4 regions of the Rhizobium sp. 05N49 genome follow, and region 2 is predicted to be linked to each of the others. Evidence: predicted binding sites of a transcription regulator. Region 2 holds the regulator's gene; each other region holds the start of a gene.
The links. Region 2 encodes LexA, which represses DNA repair genes until DNA is damaged. Its sites were predicted from a motif close to TGTTCNNNNTGTGTTCNG; they were not measured.
Positions count from the first base shown of each region.

Region 1 (4,945 bases), on a different contig from region 2:
TTCATTAAAGGCTCGCCATGACCCAGACAGCACATCCCGACAGCGTTCTCATCGTCGATTTCGGCAGCCAGGTGACCCAGCTCATCGCACGTCGCGTGCGTGAAGCCGGCGTCTATTGCGAGATCGTTCCTTTCCAGTCCGCCGAGGAAGGCTTCAAGCGCCTCCAGCCGAAAGCCGTCATCCTGTCCGGCAGCCCGGCCTCGACGGTCGATGAGGGATCGCCGAGGGCGCCGCAGATCATCTTCGACAGTGGTCTTCCGGTGTTCGGCATCTGCTACGGACAGCAGACGATGTGCATGCAGCTCGGTGGCATGGTGGAAAGCGGCCATCACCGCGAATTCGGCCGTGCCTTCCTCGAAGTCGATGAGGACTGCGTGCTTTTCGAGGGCCTCTGGTCCAAGGGTTCGCGCCACCAGGTCTGGATGAGCCATGGCGACCGCGTCACCAAGCTGCCCGAGGGCTTCGAAGTCGTCGCGACGTCGTCCAACGCGCCCTATGCTTTCATCGCCGACGAAAAGCGCAAATATTATGGCGTGCAGTTCCATCCTGAGGTCGTGCATACGCCCGACGGCGCCAAGCTGATCGCGAATTTCATCCATAACATTGCCGGTATCAAGGGCGACTGGACCATGTCGGCCTACCGCCAGAAGGCGGTCGAGGACATTCGCAAGCAGGTGGGTGACAAGCGCGTCATCTGTGCGCTTTCCGGTGGTGTCGACTCCTCCGTCGCAGCGCTGCTGATCCACGAGGCCGTCGGTGATCAGCTGACCTGCATCCTCGTCGACCACGGCCTGATGCGCAAGGACGAGGCGGCCGGCGTCGTCGCCATGTTCCGCGAGCACTACAATCTGCACCTGCTCCATGTCGACGCTTCCGATCGCTTCATCGGCGAGCTCGAGGGCGTTTCCGACCCGGAAACCAAGCGCAAGATCATCGGCCGCCTGTTCATAGAGACCTTCGAGGACGAGGCCAAGAAACTCGGTGGCGCCGATTTCCTCGGCCAGGGCACGCTCTATCCCGATGTGATCGAGTCCGTCTCCTTCACCGGCGGCCCGTCGGTCACCATCAAGTCGCACCACAATGTCGGCGGCCTGCCGGAGCGCATGAAGATGCAGCTCGTCGAGCCGCTGCGCGAACTCTTCAAGGACGAGGTTCGCGCCCTCGGCAAGGAACTCGGCCTGCCCGACAGCTTTATCGGGCGACACCCCTTCCCCGGTCCGGGCCTCGCTATCCGCTGCCCCGGCGGCATTACCCGCGAGAAGCTCGACATCCTGCGCGAAGCCGATGCGATCTATCTCGACGAGATCCGCAAGGCCGGCCTCTATGACGCGATCTGGCAGGCTTTCGCCGTGCTGCTGCCCGTCCAGACCGTTGGGGTCATGGGCGACGGCCGCACCTATGAATTCGTCTGCGCGCTGCGCGCCGTCACCTCGGTCGACGGCATGACGGCGGATTTCTACCACTACGACATGGAATTCCTCGGCCGCGCAGCCACCCGTATCATCAACGAAGTCCGCGGCATCAACCGTGTCGTCTACGACGTGACCAGCAAGCCGCCTGGCACGATCGAGTGGGAATGAAGATCTCGGGAACCCGACACGGGTTCCCGTTTTGCCTCTGCTCCATAGGAGCCTGAATGATAGGCAAAACAGCTGAACAGTGGGTGTTTCAGCATCTAGATCCTGCCAGAGCTAGAGTATTCAATTCTACTCATGAAAAACCGCTGCCGGTTTTATAGGGCTGCGTGCTAATCATCTCAGGCGTGGCTATCCTGAGGCCCGCCCCTCATTGATTGCCCCCCCAAAAAATCAACCTCGGACAGCATGTTGAGACAGCGCCACGCAAGGTTGCTGTTTGACCCTTTCGTATCATCGCTGTGAAAGCTGCTGTTCCTAAAATCCGAGACGCACCTCTCCCAGGGATGATGCCGCCAACTCATCAACCCGAGGTATCGATGCCAATACTTACTTTTGCGAATACGAAAGGAGGCGCCGGCAAAACGACGGTCGCTCTCGTTCTCGCCACAGAACTGGCTCGCCGTGGCCATCGCGTTTCCGTTCTGGATGCCGATCCCCAGCAATGGGCCACACGCTGGCATCGCCTGACTGGTGACGCAGCGGAATTCGCTGTCGTCCCCGGTGTCAGCGAAAATACGATCGAACAGCAGGTCAAGGATCTGAAAAAGCGTGGCGGCTACATCATCGTCGATCTGCCGGCCGGTCTGAGCCCGGCTATGGCGAAAGCCATCGGCTTTTCCGACCACGTGCTGGTTCCGGTCCAGGGATGCGCAATGGATGCCGTCGGCGGTGCGCAGGTGCTCGAGATCATGAAGCAGCTTGCAGCCCAGCATGATATCCGCATCCCGCATTCGGTCGTGCTGACGCGCATCAGTTCGATCATCACCACTCGCGCGCTGCTGGCGGTCAAGGGCCTACTCGCAAAGCAGCAGGTCAATGTCATCGACACGGCACTGATCGAGCGCGCCGCCTACCGCGACATGTTCGTTTCCGGTGGCAGCCTCTATACGATGGATCCTGCTCGCGTCAGTAATCTCGACAAGGCGCAAGACAATGCCCGTATGCTGGCAGACGATGTCCTTCGTCTCGCACCGCCGAAGGCAGCCCGCGCCAAGTCCGCCAGGAAGGTGGCCGAGGTCGTCAAGAACGCTGCCTAATCCATGCCTAGGCGTGATTGATCCCAGCAGACGGCTGCCGCAAAGGTGGCCGTTTCTGTTTTGAGTATCCTCGCAGTAATGTCTGTTCATGTTTTGTTCTTGACCAGAACGCCGATCCCAGTATGCTCCTCCTCGTAAAAACAAGGAGGCGGGCGATGTTGTCCGTAGTTCAAATGCCTCATTTTCCACTCGATCCGAATAGCGCTGGCCCCCGGAAGAAATCCAATCTCGTCGGGGAATTTCACGACAGGATTTTCTTCGCACTTCGTCCAACTATCGAAGCGGCATCCGAGYCGCTGGACATCGCGCAAGTGTATCGCAATAGACATTCTCTGACCGTGCCCTCGCGGCCCAACGCACTGCTTCATGTCACGCTGAACGGCATCGGCGCCTACCGTCGGCTGCCGGATGATATCGTGTTCAGCGCTGAACAAGTCGCCGCGACAGTGCGCGTCCAACCGTTCGAAATTGTTCTCGACGAAGCCATGAGCTTCACGCATCCGGGCCGACCGCAAGCCTTCGTCATCTGCGGCAGGCAAGAAAACGAAGGCCTGCTGGATCTTCGCAACCAAATCCAGGAAGGTCTCTACGAGGCCGGACTGCCCTATAATGTCGGCGGACATCTGACGCCACACATGACGATGCTCTATGATCGCAAGACCGTTCTGCCCGAAAAGCTCGACCGACCCGTGCGCTGGATGGTACAGGAATTCCTGCTGATCCATAGCATCTATGGGAAGAGCGAGCATCGCGTCGTCAACCGATGGCCCCTGATCGGCTGAGCTGCGCTTGCACCGCGGGTGGGGATTCTTGTAAAACTCCCCACTCAATATGCACATGCGGAGCAAGACAGTGGACGTTTCAGAGATCATCCTCCCCGGCGATACACCAGGTATCGAATGGCGTTTGCCAGTCATGTGCTTCCATGGAAAGGATCCTGCGGCACCCAAGGTCTATATCCAGGCTGCCTTGCACGCCAACGAACTGCCGGGCACGGCGCTCGTGCATTTTCTCTGCGGTAAGCTGCGCCAGGCTGAAAGCGAGGGGCGGATCGCGGGCGACATTACGCTCGTGCCGCAGGCAAACCCTGTTGGAGCGGCACAATCGCATTTTGGTGAATTGCAGGGTCGCTTCGATCTGGGGTCACGAACCAATTTCAATCGCGATTTTCCGCTGATCTCGATCCGTGATCGGGCAGAGCTACTTGACGGATCCGATAATTACCCGGCTATAGATCGGTTGAAACGAGAGCTGATACATATGGCGCTCGGGGCCGATCTGGTGCTCGACCTGCATTGCGATGATGAATCGCTGCAATATGCCTATATCGACGAAGCCTTCTGGCCGGAGGCTGCTGACCTTGCCAATGCGCTCCACATGGAAGCGGTGCTGCTTTCAGATGGCGAGAGTTCCGCCTTCGAAGAGGCGGTCGGTTTTGCGTGGAAGTATGAGGTGCCGGGCGAGCGCAAGGCCAAGCTTCCCGGCAAACTTTCGGTGACTGTGGAACTGCGCGGCCGCCGTGACGTCTATCCCGATATGGCCGAGAAAGACGCCGAGGGGCTGCTGCGCTTCCTCATCGGGCGCGGTGTCGTCAACGGCAAACCTTCCGGAGACAAGACCTTCGCCGGACCTGCCGTGCCGCTCGACAATGTGGAGATCGTGCGTGCGCCGCAGGGTGGTACCGTGCTCTTCCACCGCAATATCGGCGAACATGTCTCGGAAGGAGAGCTTCTGGCGACGATCGTCACCCGGCCCGGCTTTGCCGAAGGGGATATCGATATCCGGGCGCCACAGGATGGGCTGTTTCTCACACGGACATCTGATCGCCTTGTGCGCCGGCGCGGCGACCTGATGAAGATCGCCGCCGACAAGCCAAGCAGGGCGACGCGAAAGGCCGGTACGCTGGAAGACTGACCGGCGTTCTTTTCAACACGCGAATGTAAAGCTCGCGCAACTGTCACACAGGCTTCAAGAAAATCCGCCAAGCCGTTGCAGACATGTTGCGAAGGAGCTTTCATGCCGCATTACGACATTGCGATCGTCGGCGCGGGAATTGTCGGGCTGGCGCATGCGCTGGCGGCGGCAAAGCGCGGCAAACGGGTCGTCGTTGTTGACCGCGACGCCCAGGCAAATGGCGCCTCGGTGCGCAATTTCGGCTTTGTGACGGTGACCGGCCAGCAGGCAGGCGACTGCTGGAACAAGGCACGCAGGGCCCGCGATGTCTGGGCCGAGATCGTCGATGACGCCGGCATTGACGTCCTGCAGCGCGGG
Region 1 is NZ_JBFTME010000002.1:254,039-258,983, reverse strand. Features, by position in the region: gene guaA (glutamine-hydrolyzing GMP synthase) at 18-1,580, shown strand; gene AC1DF8_RS05470 (ParA family protein) at 1,955-2,674, shown strand; gene AC1DF8_RS05465 (2'-5' RNA ligase family protein) at 2,986-3,456, shown strand; gene AC1DF8_RS05460 (succinylglutamate desuccinylase/aspartoacylase family protein) at 3,527-4,588, shown strand; gene AC1DF8_RS05455 (TIGR03364 family FAD-dependent oxidoreductase) at 4,691-4,945, shown strand, end outside.
Region 1: a site for LexA is predicted at 2,758-2,775, ahead of AC1DF8_RS05465 (2'-5' RNA ligase family protein). Genes of this name have one in related genera too.

Region 2 (4,945 bases):
CCACGGTCGCCTCGTTCTCTTCTCGCCGGTCTTCCTTGGTGCGGGTGCTGCAACCTGGTTTCTGGCAGCCTCGAACGTTCCGGCGGTCTCGCTCGGCCTTTGCCTGCTCGTTCTCCTCAGTGCCGTTGTGTTCTGCGGCCACGCCCGGACGAGACTGCGGGCAATACTGCTTGCCCTGCTTCTCTTTGCCGGCGGAATGCTCTCGGCACAGATCGAAACATGGCGGGCAAGGACGCTGATCCTCGATTCAGCCGTGACGACAACGCTGACTGGCCGGGTCGAACGGCGAGAAGGCGATGGTGAAGGGCGCTGGCGTTATATCCTTGACGTCGCCGGCACTGATGCCCCCGAAATCAAGCGTCCTCCCGAGCGCATCTCTGTGCTCGTACGCGGCGCCGCCCGGCCCTTTGAACTCGGCGATATCATAGAGGGCAGGGCCCGTCTGACGCCTCCGGCAGGACCCGCGCTTCCTCACCTCAACGATTTTGCCTTCAGCGCCTATTTTGACGGCATCGGTGCTAACGGCTTCTTCTATGGAGCACCGAAGAAGGTTACAGAACAGCCGGAACAAGCGAGCTCTGTCGGCGAGGCCGCACTGGAGTGGTTCTACCGCCTGCGAAGCGGCATCGGCGATCGGATCCGCTCCACTCTGCCGGGCGACACCGGGGCCTTTGCCGCTTCACTTGTCACCGATGAGAGACGAGCGATCTCGGATGAAACGACGGAGGCACTGCGGCAGTCCGGCCTTGCCCACATCGTGGCGATCTCCGGCCTCAATATGGCACTCTCCGCCGGTATCTTCTTTGTCGGGCTGCGCGTGATTCTCAGCCTGTTCCCCGGTATTGCGCAGGCGTGGCCGACCAAGAAGATCGCGGCTGCCGGTGCACTCGCTGCGGTGACGGCTTACTATCTGATCTCGGGTTTTGCCGTTTCAGCCGAACGCGCCTTCATCATGATGGCGATCATGCTGGTTGCCGTCTTCTTCGATCGGCCGTCGATCAGCCTCAGAAACGTGGCGCTGTCGGCTCTCGTGATCCTCGCGGTCTCACCATCGGAAGTGCTCGGACCGAGCTTCCAGATGTCTTTCGCCGCAACACTTGCCCTGGTCGCCGGATACGACCTCTGGAAAGGGCGGCCGATGCGGGAAAATGCCTTTGCCAAACTTCCGATCATGAAACCTTTCTTCATGGTCGGCGGCTTCTTCGGCGGCATTTTCCTGACGTCTCTCATCGGTGGGTTCTCGACGGCGCTGTTTTCGATCGAACATTTCCACCGGCTGACTGCTTATGGCCTGCCGGCAAATCTCGCGGCCATGCCGGTTATTTCATTCATCGTCATGCCGGCCGGCATGCTGGCGATGCTGCTGATGCCTTTTGGTCTGGATGGCTGGCTATGGCCGGTGGCAGGGTTCGGGCTCGACCTGGTGATCGCCATTGCAAAGGCGGTGGCGGGGTGGGGCGGCAATATAGATGTTGCCCGCTTACCCGGCTGGTACTTTCCGGCAGCCGTCTTCGGCTTCCTGTTGCTGACCTTGCTCAGAACCCGGTTGCGGCATATCGGAACCGTAATAATCACTGTTTCAACGTTCGCTGTTGTGTTGCTTCCATCAGAAGCGATGCCCGACGTCACCATCTCGGAAGACGGCAGCCTGGTCGCTCTAATCGACGGAGAGGCAATGGCTTCAAACCGTGAAAAGCCGCCAGCCTTCATTTTCGAACAATGGCAGAGGGCACTTGCCATCGAAGAGCATCAGAAGCCGGTTATGCTTCAAGCCACCAACACACCCACCGTGTCCGATGGCAAAAGATTGCAGCTGTCAACCGATCAACAGAATGAAGCCAGAGAGACAATGAGGCAGGCACTCGCCATCAGCCCAACGTCACGATTCTCTTGCCAAAAGCGCGCCTGGTGTACCGCCTTGCTGGGCAATGGAAAGAAACTGACTGTCATCGAAAACGCTGCCTATCTGGGGCCGGCCTGCGATACGGCCGATATTGTCGTAACTCCTGTCCGATTGCGCTTCGACCGTTGCCGTTCCGGCGCGCTGCTCTTTACCGCCGAGACGCTGCGCAAGTCAGGTTCTGTCGAGCTTCGCTTCACAGATAGTGGAATCGATGTCGCAACCGCATTCGGCCCATTGCAACGCCCCTGGATGCGCCACCGCGCCTATGACTGGCGCAGCGATACATTCGCAGACGCAAGCCAGTCACCGGTCAGTGATAGCGGCGAATGAGGCCGACGAGCTTTCCCTGAACCTTCACTCGATCCGGTGGGAAAATTCGGGTCTCATAGGCAGGGTTTGCAGCCTCGAGCGCAATCGATGCACCCTTGCGCCGGAAGCGCTTGAGTGTTGCTTCCTCGTCGTCGACGAGGGCAACGACGATATCACCCGGGTTGGCGGTGCTGCCATTTCGGATGATGACGGTGTCGCCATCGAAGATGCCGGCTTCGATCATCGAGTCGCCGCGAACTTCGAGCGCATAATGTTCGCCGGAGCCGAGCATATCGGCAGGAACGGTGATGTCATGCGTATTGTTCTGGATTGCCGAGATTGGCACACCGGCAGCGATGCGGCCCATGACCGGGACGGAGACCGAGTTGCCGTTATCGGCAGCGGGCGCTGGCTTTGCCGGAGCCGGCGCTGCAACGGGCTGCGGCTTGCCGAGGCTGCCTTCGATGACGCTCGGTGAAAAGCCGCGACGTGGCTGCAGGCTGGGGCTGTAGGCCTCCGGCAGTTTGATGACTTCGAGCGCGCGTGCCCGGTTCGGAAGCCGGCGAATGAAGCCGCGCTCCTCAAGCGCCGTGATCAGCCGGTGAATACCGGATTTCGAGGCCAGATCCAGCGCATCCTTCATCTCGTCGAAAGACGGAGGAACGCCCGACTCCTTCATCCTTTCGTGAATGAAAAGAAGGAGTTCCTGTTGTTTGCGCGTAAGCATGGCGTGCACCCCAGTCTTGAAACAAATCCAGAACGGACACTATATGTTCCATATGTGTTCCGCAAGTAGCTAAATTTTCGTAAAACTTCTGTCCATTCTGGTGAGAATTTTATTTTTCTCGCGCCCGGGCCTTCCCGGCCTTGTCTCGCAACACCTGCTGAAGCACATCTCCTTGTGACTGTTGGAGGGGACCTAATGAGCCAAGATACGCTTGCAATCGATCATCTCGTTTTGCCGGTTACCGATATCGACCTTGCCCGCGAAAGACTGGGCAAGCTTGGTTTCACTGTGGCGCCGGATGCCCGTCATCCTTTTGGGACCGAAAATGCCTGCGTTTTCTTTGCCGACAAATCCTATCTGGAGCCCCTGGGTGTCGCGAGCGTCGAAGAGAGCGAGGAGACAGCACACGATGGCAATGTGTTCACCGCCCGCAATCAGGCTTTTCGCTTCCGCTGCGGCAGCGAAGGACTGTCCGCGATTGCCTTTGCGACGGCAGATGCAAAGCACGAACATGCTCGATTCGTGAAGGACAGTATGAGTGCCGGTTCTGTGCTGCAGTTCGAGCGCCCTGTTAAAATGCCGGATGGCACGGAGAATATTGCCGGCTTCCGGCTCGCCTTCGCTGGCGACCTGCGGGCACCGGATTTCTTTCTCTTCGCAGTCGAACGCGTCAATCCGCTTCCTGCCAACCGGACCGCGCTTGAGACCCATGCCAATGGTGTCACAGGCATTGCCGAGATCGCGCTCGCGGCCCCCGAGCCGACAGCCTTCGGTGAGTTCGTTCGCTCCGTGGCAAAAGGCGCATCTACTGAGCTCACGAGTTTCGGGCTGGACGTGCCCACCGGAAACGCAAAGATCAGCCTGATGACCCCGGAAGGGCTGGAGGCTTATTTCGATCTTGCCACGTCGGATACCGATCGTGGTCTGCGCGGTCGGGCGATCCGCTTTGCTGTCGGCGATCTGGCCGTGACAGAAGCGCATTTGGCTGCTAACGGGGTGACCTATACACGCAAGGGTAACCGTATTCTGGTGAAGCCTGCGCCCGGCCAGGGCGTACTCTTCGCCTTTGAGGAAACATCATGAGCTCTACTACCAACTCCGTGGTGACGGTCGGCGAAGGCGCCGGTAAGGTCACCTTCTCCAATGCTTCACGCCTGTCGCTGATTGCTGGCGCTTGCGAAATGGAAAGCCGCGATCATGCGTTCATGGTTGCCGGCACATTGAAGGAACTCTGCGCCAAGCTTGGCATCGGGCTCGTCTACAAGACCTCCTTCGATAAGGCGAACCGGTCTTCCTTGTCGAGCAAACGCGGTGTCGGCCTTGAAAAGGGGCTGGAAGTTTTCGCCGATCTCAAGAAAGAACTCGGCATTCCGGTTCTGACCGACATCCACAACGAAGAACAATGCGCCGAAGTGGGTAAGGTCGTCGATATCCTGCAGATACCAGCCTTTCTGTCTCGCCAGACGGATCTCCTGGTCGCGGCTGCCAAGACCGGCCGCGTCATCAACGTCAAGAAGGGCCAGTTCCTGGCGCCTTGGGACATGAAGAACGTGCTCGGCAAGCTGAACCAGAGCGGCAATCCGAACATTCTGCTCTGCGAGCGCGGTGCGTCCTTCGGTTACAATACGCTGGTCTCCGACATGCGTTCACTGCCGATCATGGCGGCAACGGGCGCCCCCGTCATTTTCGACGCCACGCATTCAGTCCAGCAGCCTGGCGGGCAGGGGGAAACCTCCGGAGGTGAGCGGCAGTTCGTGGAGACGCTGGCCCGTGCAGCCGTGGCAGTCGGCGTTGCCGGTGTCTTTATCGAGACCCATCAGGATCCTGATAACGCCCCCTGCGACGGGCCGAACATGGTCTACCTCAAGGACATGCCGCGACTTCTCGAGAAGCTTCTCGCCTTCGACGCGATCGCCAAGGCCGCCTGAACAGCGGGCGGCATCAGGCTGCCGCGCGGGACGGGCGCTTTTCCTCCAGTGCGAAGCGGGAGAGCATGCGCCCGAGCT
Region 2 is NZ_JBFTME010000006.1:366,180-371,124, reverse strand. Features, by position in the region: gene AC1DF8_RS15410 (ComEC/Rec2 family competence protein) at 1-2,233, shown strand, start outside; gene lexA (transcriptional repressor LexA) at 2,214-2,939, opposite strand; gene AC1DF8_RS15400 (VOC family protein) at 3,135-4,022, shown strand; gene kdsA (3-deoxy-8-phosphooctulonate synthase) at 4,019-4,867, shown strand; gene AC1DF8_RS15390 (methyl-accepting chemotaxis protein) at 4,881-4,945, opposite strand, start outside.

Region 3 (4,945 bases), on a different contig from region 2:
AAGCTGATTGGATTTCGGCACTTCGTGTCACCGTTCGTGGGGCGCTTCGGCGCCCCTTTTATCATGCTGCCGGTGTCAGCCTTACATTACCGACGCGATGTGCGGTCGCGGATACATCCTCACGACACCCAGTCGATGATCAGTGGTGATCGCCGCAATGCCAGCTTCATATGCTGCACGGACGATCGCCTGGTGCAGCTTTTCGGGTTCGGTCTTTCCGGTAATGACGTCCAAACAGGTTTTCACCGCCACCAGGAATTCCTCTCCCTCCTCGGTCGGCCATTCCCTCAGCAATACTTCGGCCGCCTCGCGAGCTGTACGGACGACCCTGCGCTCTCTCCTTTCTGCAAAAACGAGAACTATCGGCTCGAATCTTTTTGACGTGTCCCACTTCATTGCGTCTGAACTCCACAGGAGAGGCTATGATGGTATCTGACAATTCTACGTTCAATTCATAGGGCAAGAACGGCGCGTGGTTTCCGGGCGTGGTCCGGATCGAGAATGACCAAACATGATCATCAAACATCTGCCATGCCAATGAGGGAAACGGCGTCCCCCGTTCGTTGCAAAGGGGTTTGCATTTCCGTTGACCAGCCCCTCGCACCTGTATTCAGACAATTATCCAGCTTAGATTGCCAGTTGCGGGCCGCCGCCTCAAGCAATTGCCTGAGGTCTTCCAGTTTCACGCCATCGGCATGCATCAGCACGGCAATAAGAGGATCGCGAAGGCATTCGGATATTGTCAGATCAGTGCTCTCAATCAAGGCCAGCCCCTTTCATTGACAACCGCCTGTATTCCGCCGGTTCCTCGGTTGTCCGTCCTTGCGGCTATCACCGCCCGCAGGCCTTCGAACTCTTCGCAAGAACCAGGGCAAAGCTGTTTCAGCGCGGACACCTGCTCCTCGGCCTTGGCTGCATTATCCGGCCCCGACACAGAACTCGCCGCGATATTCGTCTGCTCGGATGCCCTCATATATCGTCGCCGCGACCTCGATATATCTTTGTAGAAACCAGCCGTTGGTTCCCCGATTATCCCAGCAAGTGACGAGATAACGAATTCAGGCTTCGGCGACAGGCTAAGCGCGGCCACAGCAGCCGATCCCGGGACGGCGCGAAGTGACATGGCATACCTCCCCTCGTTGATGGCGTTTCGAGTGGCGAAAGCGGCAAGTCATCCACGCTCTCGCTGACGAACTAGATCGCCCGTGAAGCAGAGTTATTCCCAACCCGGTCAGGATTTTCGACAAGCGTATGGAAACGCTTGCTTATTTCATACATCGCAACCCGGCCGCTCTTTAGGCAGGAAGAACCTGCGCGCCTATTCTTTCAGGCGATGCCAACTGCCTCGGCACTCCGTTTAACCTCGTCAACATCCTGAATTGCGTCGTTCGCTGCTACGGTTTTGGCCTGCCACATCTCTCCTGTTCCCATCACATCGTGCGGATATGTCCACCGTAAAACAGGTCGCACCGGCAATGGCGAGATAGAGCCCTGGCCCTGCCTTGATCCACAGCAGGATCTTGTCTCTCACCCAGCGGTCATTTTATGCAGCGGCAGTCAGCCTTTCGCCCGCGACGCGATAGGAGATCGCCTCTGCGAGATGGATACGTCCAACAGTATCCTTGCCGTCGAGATCTGCGAGCGTGCGGGCGACCTTCAGGACGCGATGATAACCCCGCGCCGAGAACTTCATCTTGTCCGCGGCATCGCGCAACAGCTGCAATCCGGCCGCATCCGGCTCAGCAAATTTCTCGATCATCGAAGTAGAGCAGCCGGCATTGGTCGAAATACCTCTGGCGCCTGCAGAAGCATACCGTTCGCGCTGGATGTCACGGGCGCGGGCCACGCGCCGGGCAACATCGGCGCTCGCTTCGGCTGCCGTCGGCCGGATAAGATCGGCGGCGGAGACCGCCGGCACGTCGATGCGGATATCGATACGGTCCATCAGCGGGCCGGAAATACGGGCCTGATAATCCGTCATGCAGCGCGGCCCGCGGGCGCAGGTATGGCCGGGTTCACCTGCCATGCCGCAGCGGCACGGATTCATGGCCGCGACGAGCTGGATCCGCGCGGGATAGGAGACCCGATGATTGGCCCGCGCGATGACGCATTCGCCGCTTTCCAGCGGCTGACGCAGGGCATCAAGCACCTGTGGTGCAAATTCCGGGAATTCATCGAGGAAAAGCACGCCGTGATGGGCAAGCGAGGCTTCGCCCGGCCGGGCGCGCAGGCCGCCGCCAATGAGGGCCGCCATCGTCGCCGAATGATGCGGCGTGCGAAATGGCCGCCGGTCGGAGAGCTTGCCACCGGAGAGCTGACCGGCGATGGAGTGGATCATCGAGACTTCCAGCAATTCGGCCGCCGAGAGCGGCGGCAGGATGGACGGCAGCCTGGACGCCAGCATCGACTTGCCGGAACCGGGCGGCCCGACCATGATGAGGTTATGGCCGCCGGCAGCCGCCACTTCCAGGGCCAGCTTGGCGCTTTCCTGGCCCTTGATCTCGGCGAGATCGGGCAGATTGGCGGCATTCGGACGAATGGATGGTTCCGGTCGCGACAGGATCTGCGTGCCGCGGAAATGATTGGCGAGTGCTATCAGGCTGCGCGGCGCCAGGATATCGACGTCCGAACCGGCCCAGGCGGCTTCCGCTCCGCTTTCGGCAGGGCAGATCAGCCCTTTGCCCGTCGCGTTGGCGCCGATAGCAGCCGGCAGAGCGCCGGCGATTGCGGCGATCGTACCGTCGAGATTGAGTTCGCCGACGACGACGTAATCGGACAAGGCATCCGCGGGAATTGCGCCGAGTGCAGCCATTAGTCCAAGTGCGATGGGAAGATCGAAATGGCTGCCCTCCTTGGGAAGGTCGGCAGGCGCAAGGTTGACCGTCACGCGCTTGGACGGCAACGCCAGGCCGGAGGCGTGCAGGGCTGCCTGTACCCGCTCGCGGCTTTCCGCGACCGCCTTGTCAGGAAGCCCGACGATCTGGATCCCCATCTTGCCGGGAGCGACCATGACCTGGACCTCGACCGGAACACCTTCAATGCCCTGAAATGCAACCGTACTGACGCGCGCGACCATGCCCCTGCCCCGTGACCCCGATACCCAACCTATGAAGGCGGTCACAATCTGGCATGGAAGCCGGAATAAAACAAGAACGATAAGCGAACGAATTCAGCTATCCGCTGCAATCAAATTGCAGCGGGTTGCAATCTTGGAACGGAGGCGATCAAAGGCGGAACGACAAGAACACTTTTGGTAGTCCGGAAGTATTCCTGGCTTTGCTTTAGCCGCGCTTGCCCTCGATAGCATCCCACAAAAGGCTTGCGATATCGGCGCCGCCGAACTTCTTTACTTCGCGGATGCCAGTTGGCGAGGTCACGTTGATTTCGGTCATGTAATCGCCGATGACATCGATGCCGACGAGCAGGAAGCCGCGTTCGCGCAGGGCCGGGCCGATGCGATCGCAGATTTCCTTTTCGCGCGCCGTCAGTTCGGTTGGCTCAGCACGGCCGCCGACATGCATGTTGGAGCGGCTGTCATGCTCGGCGGGAACACGATTGATGGCGCCGGCAAATTCACCGTCGACGAGGATGATGCGCTTGTCGCCCTTACGCACGTCGGGCAGGTACTGCTGGGCGATGAAGGGCTCGCGGAAGAGCTGGCCGAACATTTCGAGCAGCGAGGACAGGTTGCGGTCATCCTTGGTGGAGTGGAAGACGCCTGCGCCGCCATTGCCGTAGAGCGGCTTCAGGATGATATCGCCCAACTCGTCGCGGAAGCGGCGGATCTCCGCGGGATCCTTGGTAATCAGCGTCTTCGGCATGAGGTCGGAAAATTCCGTGACGAAGATTTTTTCGGGCGAGTTACGCACCCAGGCCGGATCATTGACGACAAGCGTCTTCGGATGGATGCGCTCCAAAAGATGCGTCGAGGTGATGTAGGCCATGTCGAAAGGCGGATCCTGGCGCAGCAGGACGACATCCATGGTCGAGAGGTCGACGCGTTCGGGCGCACCAAGCTCATAATGGTCACCCTTGACGTCGCGCAAGACCATCGGCTCGACGGAGGCATAAAGCTTGCCGTCGCGGAAGCTCAGGCGATCAGGCGTGTAATGAAAGAGCTTGTAGCCACGCGCCTGCGCCTCGATGCTCATGGCGAAGGTGGAATCGCCCGCGATGTTGATGCCGGAGACATGGTCCATCTGGACCGCTACGTTCTTGATCTTGGCCATTTCCGTCCCTTGAGCTGATGCCGCCCAGATGTAGGTCGGTCAGGTATCAAACGCAACGGCAATCAATGGCTTCGGGCGTTTCGGGATGCGCAATTTTCAGGCTGCGATACCGGAGCCACCGCTGTTGCGCAACAGGTTGCGCAGGCGGTAGGCGATGGCAAGCGGCTTCGGGAAGGGCTTGCGCAGGAAGGCGACCTTGCGGACGTAGTTATCGACCCTCCAGTTGGCCCAGGTGCCGCCGGCAAAGAAGGCGACGTCACCGGTCTTCAGCGTGCGTTCCGTTCCGTCTTCGGTGGTGACATGCACCTCGCCTTCGAGGATCATGACCGTTTCGTCCCAGCCGAAACGCCAGCGGAATTCACCCGATGTGCAATCCCAGATCGCCGTCAGCGACGCCTCGTCATGGCCGCGGGAATGTTCTGCCGTGCGTGCCTGCGGGTTTCCGCTGATGATCCAGTCCGGATTGATCGGCGTCGGTTTCAGAACCAAGCCATCGCTTGCGTGCGCGATGAATGTTTTCCCTGATGGTTTCAACGCCGCATAAGGCACGGACCGCGCCGCCATGGCGACGGCGGTCGCAAGCATCATCTTCCAGGCCATGCATAACCCCCAATTTGCTACCCCTAGCTCAGCCGTGGATAACAAAAGAGTCGTAAAGGGCCGTTCAAGCAGGCGCTAAAATTTTAATGAAAGCTTGTTCGCCGCCGACGACTTGC
Region 3 is NZ_JBFTME010000002.1:279,628-284,572, reverse strand. Features, by position in the region: gene cysK (cysteine synthase A) at 1-7, shown strand, start outside; gene AC1DF8_RS05610 (DUF982 domain-containing protein) at 82-396, opposite strand; gene AC1DF8_RS05605 (hypothetical protein) at 519-764, opposite strand; gene AC1DF8_RS05600 (YifB family Mg chelatase-like AAA ATPase) at 1,544-3,076, opposite strand; gene gshB (glutathione synthase) at 3,282-4,229, opposite strand; gene AC1DF8_RS05590 (cupin domain-containing protein) at 4,326-4,829, opposite strand.
Region 3: a site for LexA is predicted at 3,138-3,155, ahead of AC1DF8_RS05600 (YifB family Mg chelatase-like AAA ATPase). Genes of this name have one in related genera too.

Region 4 (4,945 bases), on a different contig from region 2:
CGGCCAGTTCGCCGACGTCCTTGCCGATGACCCCGGCACCAATCTGGTGTTGAAGGCCCGCGACCTGCTGCGGGAAGCGGCGGGTGGTGCTCCGCCTGTGCGCATCCATCTCGAGAAGAACCTGCCGATCGCTTCCGGCATCGGTGGCGGGTCTGCCGATGCAGCAGCGACTCTGCGCGGGCTTATGCGCCTGTGGGACGTGCCGCTTCCGACAGAAACTATTGCTGCCCTCGCCCTGACGCTTGGAGCCGACGTGCCGATGTGCCTCAAAAGCACGCCGCTGATTGCACGCGGCATCGGCGAACAGATAGAGACGGCCGATGCCCTGCCCTCCTTCGCTGTGGTGCTCGCCAATCCGCTTAAAGGCGTTTCCACGCCCGAGATCTTCCGGCGGCTTGTCATCAAGAATAATCCTCGCCTGGTCCTGAAAAAGTCGCCGCACTGGATGGAAGCCATAAGAGCGACACGCAATGATCTTGAGCCGCCGGCGCGGGAGCTGGTTCCCGAAATTGCCGAGATTTCTGGCATGCTCGCTGCAGAAGGCGCGCTTTTCACCCGCATGTCCGGCTCTGGTGCGACCTGCTTCGGCATTTTCGAGACGCCCGTTGTCGCGCTGCGTGCCGCCGAGCGTCTTCACGCCGCGCGCCCGGACTGGTATTTCCAGGCGACGGAGACTTTCGCGGGAGGCGCGTGATGGCAGGCCTGGACGAAAAACGACCTTTTATTCCGCTCGGCATAGCGGTTCTGACTGTTTCGGATACGCGTACGCCGGCCGATGACAAATCCGGCGACACGCTGGCGGCACGAATTGCGGAAGCCGGACATCAGCTGATCGACCGCGATATCGTTCCCGACGACCGCGAGAGGATCACCGCCCGCGTGCGTGCCTGGACGGAAGCCAAGGAAATCGACGTCGTCATCACCACGGGCGGGACCGGTTTTACCGGCCGTGACGTGACGCCCGATGCGCTGGAACCGCTCTTCGAAAAGCGGATGGATGGATTTTCGGCCGTGTTCCACCGGATTTCCTACGACAAGATCGGAACGTCGACGATCCAGTCGCGCGCTACGGCAGGTGTTGCCAACGCCACCTTCATCTTTGTGCTGCCGGGCTCGCCCGGCGCCTGCAAAGATGCCTGGGACGGTATATTGAAGGCGCAGCTCGACTACCGGCAGATGCCCTGCAATTTCGTGGAGATCATGCCCCGGCTCGACGAACATCTGAAGCGCGGCGTGACGAAATAGACCGGCTGCGACAGCGATGTCCTCTATGTTGCCAGACCCGGCAGGGCGGGCATCGTTTCCCAGCTGTCGCCTGACAACAGCACGCAGCTTATGCCATGAACATCCGTGACGAGGAGCGTCCAGGTACCGCTTTCGGCGGCATAGACCTCGAGAATGGCGTTCTGATTGATCAACCCGACTGCGGTGAGCTTTTCACCAAAGTTGCTGTCCAGAAATTTGACGATCTCGGATCGGCCTGCGCAACTGTGCATCATCTGCGATGCTGCCGGATGCGGATGCGCGATCAGCGATGCCGTCAGTATGGCGGCCAGCAGGCCGTGGACCATATTGCGTAGCATGACGCACCTCCTTTCGCCGGAAGCCCGGCAGAAGAGGAGATTTTCGTTGACCTGCTCTGCCGCTCACCGGCATCTCATGGCCATCCGTTACGAAGCGAGGCGCTTCGGCGGCGCCATACTCTAATTATAGCGCAAAATTCGATTGGGCGCCATTTTTGCGCAATGTCGCGGAAATGTCGTAGCTACCGCGCGGCACGGGCGACCCAGGAGGGAATCAATTCGCTGGAAAGCTGACGCGGCTTCTGTGCCTTGACGAATTCGGTCAAGCGCATGCCGCTCTTTGCCGCTGAAATGGCGAGCTTCTTCGGCATGAGCAGGCCGAGTTCGAGCGGCGGCCTTGAACGACCGACGCGCTGGAAGAAGGGACGTCGATAGCCGCGCGAGGCAGTAAAGCGCGCAGGGACCTTGTTCAAGGCGACATATTCCGAAACTTCGTCGATCCAGCCCGCCTGAGGTCTTGCGCCCGGCTCGACAAAAAGCAGCCATTCGCCACGGGCCGATCGGATGATGTCTTTGATATCCCACTGCGAATGGAACCGGCAGCCGGCAGCGTCCGCCACCCGCGACGTGCCATCGCGGGAGCCGTGATCGAGCACGACCACGTCACTGACGAGGCCCTCCACGGCGCCCGCCACCAATACCGATAGGGTCTGGGCCAGCTCAGGTTCCTGATCCTGGCATTCAAGAACGACAGTCAACATTGCCTGTTTATAGAGCGCCGCACAAAATTTTGCCAGCGCGACTTTCCTCATTTTGTTCTTGCATTGTTCTCATTTTGCCGATAGGAATATAATCATCAAAACGAGCGAAATCGAACGTTTTTCGCCGCTGGAGAATCCGATGAGACCTCAGTCCCTTGCAGGGCAGACCGCATTTGCGCCTGCCAATAAGGCAGATATTGCCGACGCGATGATCGCGGCCTCGGGGCTGCGCGTCGAAGTCGACCGGCGGCGCGGCCGCGGTGCGGGGCTGAACCCCACCGGCCGCTTCGAGCCGACACAGCGCGAGGCCTTCGATGATGGCTGGCAGACGCTCGAGGAACTGCCCCCCTTCAAGACGGATGTCCAGATCGAGAAGCCACGCACGGCGATTACCCGCAACGAGTCTCCCGATCTTTCCTTTGACAGGTCGATCAATCCCTATCGAGGCTGCGAGCATGGCTGCATCTACTGCTTTGCCCGGCCGACCCATGCCTATATGGGCCTGTCGGCAGGGCTGGATTTCGAGAGCAAGCTCTTCGCCAAGCCGGACGCACCGAAGCTCCTGGAGCGCGAGCTTGCCAAACCCGGCTACAAGGTGCGCGTCATCGCGATCGGCACCAACACCGATCCCTACCAGCCGATCGAGAAGGAATGGCGCATCATGCGGCAGATCCTCGAAGTGTTGAACAAGGCGAACCATCCCGTCGCGATCGTCACCAAGTCGGCGATGATCCTGCGCGATCTCGATATCCTCACGGAAATGGCGGCGAAGAACATCGTGCGCGTCGGCATTTCGGTCACGACGCTCGACCGCAAGCTTGCGCGCCTCATGGAGCCCCGGGCCTCGACGCCGACGCGCAGGCTGGAGGCGATCCGCGGGCTTTCCGAGGCCGGTGTGCGTACGTCCGTGATGGCCGCGCCAATCATCCCCGCGCTCAACGATCATGAGCTGGAACGCATTCTCGATGCCGCCAAAACGGCAGGAGCGGAAGAAGCGAGTTATGTATTGCTGCGGCTGCCATTGGAAGTAAGCCCCCTGTTCCGCGACTGGCTGCTGCAGAACTATCCTGACCGCTACCGTCATGTCATGTCGCTGGTGCGTTCGATGCGTGGCGGCAAGGATTATGACGCGGAGTTCGGCAAGCGCATGAAAGGCGCCGGACCCTACGCGTGGCAGATCGCCCGACGCTTCGAGATGGCTGCGAAGCGGCTGGAATTGACCCGTCGAAGCCTTGCCTTGCGCGACGATCTCTTCGTGCCGCCGAATGGAAGCGGCGTACAGCTTTCGTTGCTGTGACTGGATATTTTCGTGCAATTCCGAAAACGCAAAACCGCGATGCACTTTTGCTGGAATTGCTTTGTTTGTTTACGCAATTCCGGACGTAAAACCGCTACGCACTTTTGCTGGAATTGCTGATGAGCTTGCGTAAGACGTGAAGAAGACCTGCCCTGCGTCTTCTGTCTTGCGCAATTCCTGCGGATGGCCCTGACCGCACCATCTGCCGGACTGCCCCCGGCCGTCGCCGCCCTGATCCGGGGGCTTGCAGGAAATCGGGTTGGCGTGCGAGGTTCAACCGCATGAAACGTCGCACGTCACCCGATTCTCCTCTGCTCTTTGAAGAGGTCCCCCTCGTGCCGGATTTCCGGCTGGAGCTGAAGGCTCGCAAGGCCGGCCACTGGCCCGTCGCGGGCGCCGATGAGGCCGGACGTGGGCCACTGGCGGGCCCTGTCGTTGCTGCAGCCGTGATCCTCGATCCCAAGCGCATTCCTGAAGGTCTCAACGATTCCAAACAGCTTTCGGCGCAGAAGCGCGAGGAGCTGTTCGTCCAAATTCTTGCGACAGCCACGGTTTCCATCGCCTCTTCCAGCTCCACCCGCATCGACGAAACCGATATCCGCAAGGCAAGCCTCGACGCGATGCGCCGCGCGATCTGCGGCCTTTCCGTACCGGCAAGCTACGTGCTGACGGATGGGCTGGATGTGCCTGTCGGGCTCGACTGCCCCGGGCAGGCTGTGGTGAAGGGCGACGCCCGATCCGTTTCGATCGCCGCCGCGTCCATCGTGGCGAAGGTGACGCGCGACCGGATGATGGCGCGCGCGCATCTTGTGTTTCCCGAATATGGTTTTGCCGCCCATGCGGGATATGGCACCGCGCAGCATCGCTCCGGTATCGAGAAGCATGGGCCGTGCTCGCTGCACCGGATGACCTTCCGGCCGCTGCGCAAGGATGGCGTAGAGATTGAAGCGAACGGCGAGATGCTCGGCGAGTAGCCGCGGTCGTGACTCGCATCTCAGTACCGCTCGGTAGTTCGAGACCGCCATCGCCGGCATGCGCATCACGCCAGACAACCGACACAGATAAAACAAAAAGCCCCGCCGAAGCGGGGCTTTTCCAATTCTATCGAGCTGCGGCTCAGTTCAGGCGGGTCTTCACTTCGCCGACGGCCTGACCGAAGAGTTCGGACTGAACCTTGCCATCGGCCTGTTTGCCGATAACGGCTTCGGCGGCTGCGATGGCGAGATCGACTGCGGCAGAGCGAACGGCCTTCATCGCATCGACTTCAGCCTGCTTGATCTTCTGCTCGGAAAGAGCCGTGCGGTTGGCGACGAATTCTTCCGTCTTCTTCTTGGCTTCAGCGGTCAGCATTTCGGCTTCGCGCT
Region 4 is NZ_JBFTME010000027.1:57,683-62,627, reverse strand. Features, by position in the region: gene AC1DF8_RS32630 (4-(cytidine 5'-diphospho)-2-C-methyl-D-erythritol kinase) at 1-694, shown strand, start outside; gene moaB (molybdenum cofactor biosynthesis protein B) at 694-1,245, shown strand; gene AC1DF8_RS32620 (hypothetical protein) at 1,269-1,583, opposite strand; gene AC1DF8_RS32615 (glycosyltransferase family 2 protein) at 1,766-2,284, opposite strand; gene AC1DF8_RS32610 (PA0069 family radical SAM protein) at 2,424-3,581, shown strand; gene AC1DF8_RS32605 (ribonuclease HII) at 3,863-4,555, shown strand; gene AC1DF8_RS32600 (F0F1 ATP synthase subunit B) at 4,698-4,945, opposite strand, start outside.
Region 4: a site for LexA is predicted at 2,338-2,355, ahead of AC1DF8_RS32610 (PA0069 family radical SAM protein). Genes of this name have one in related genera too.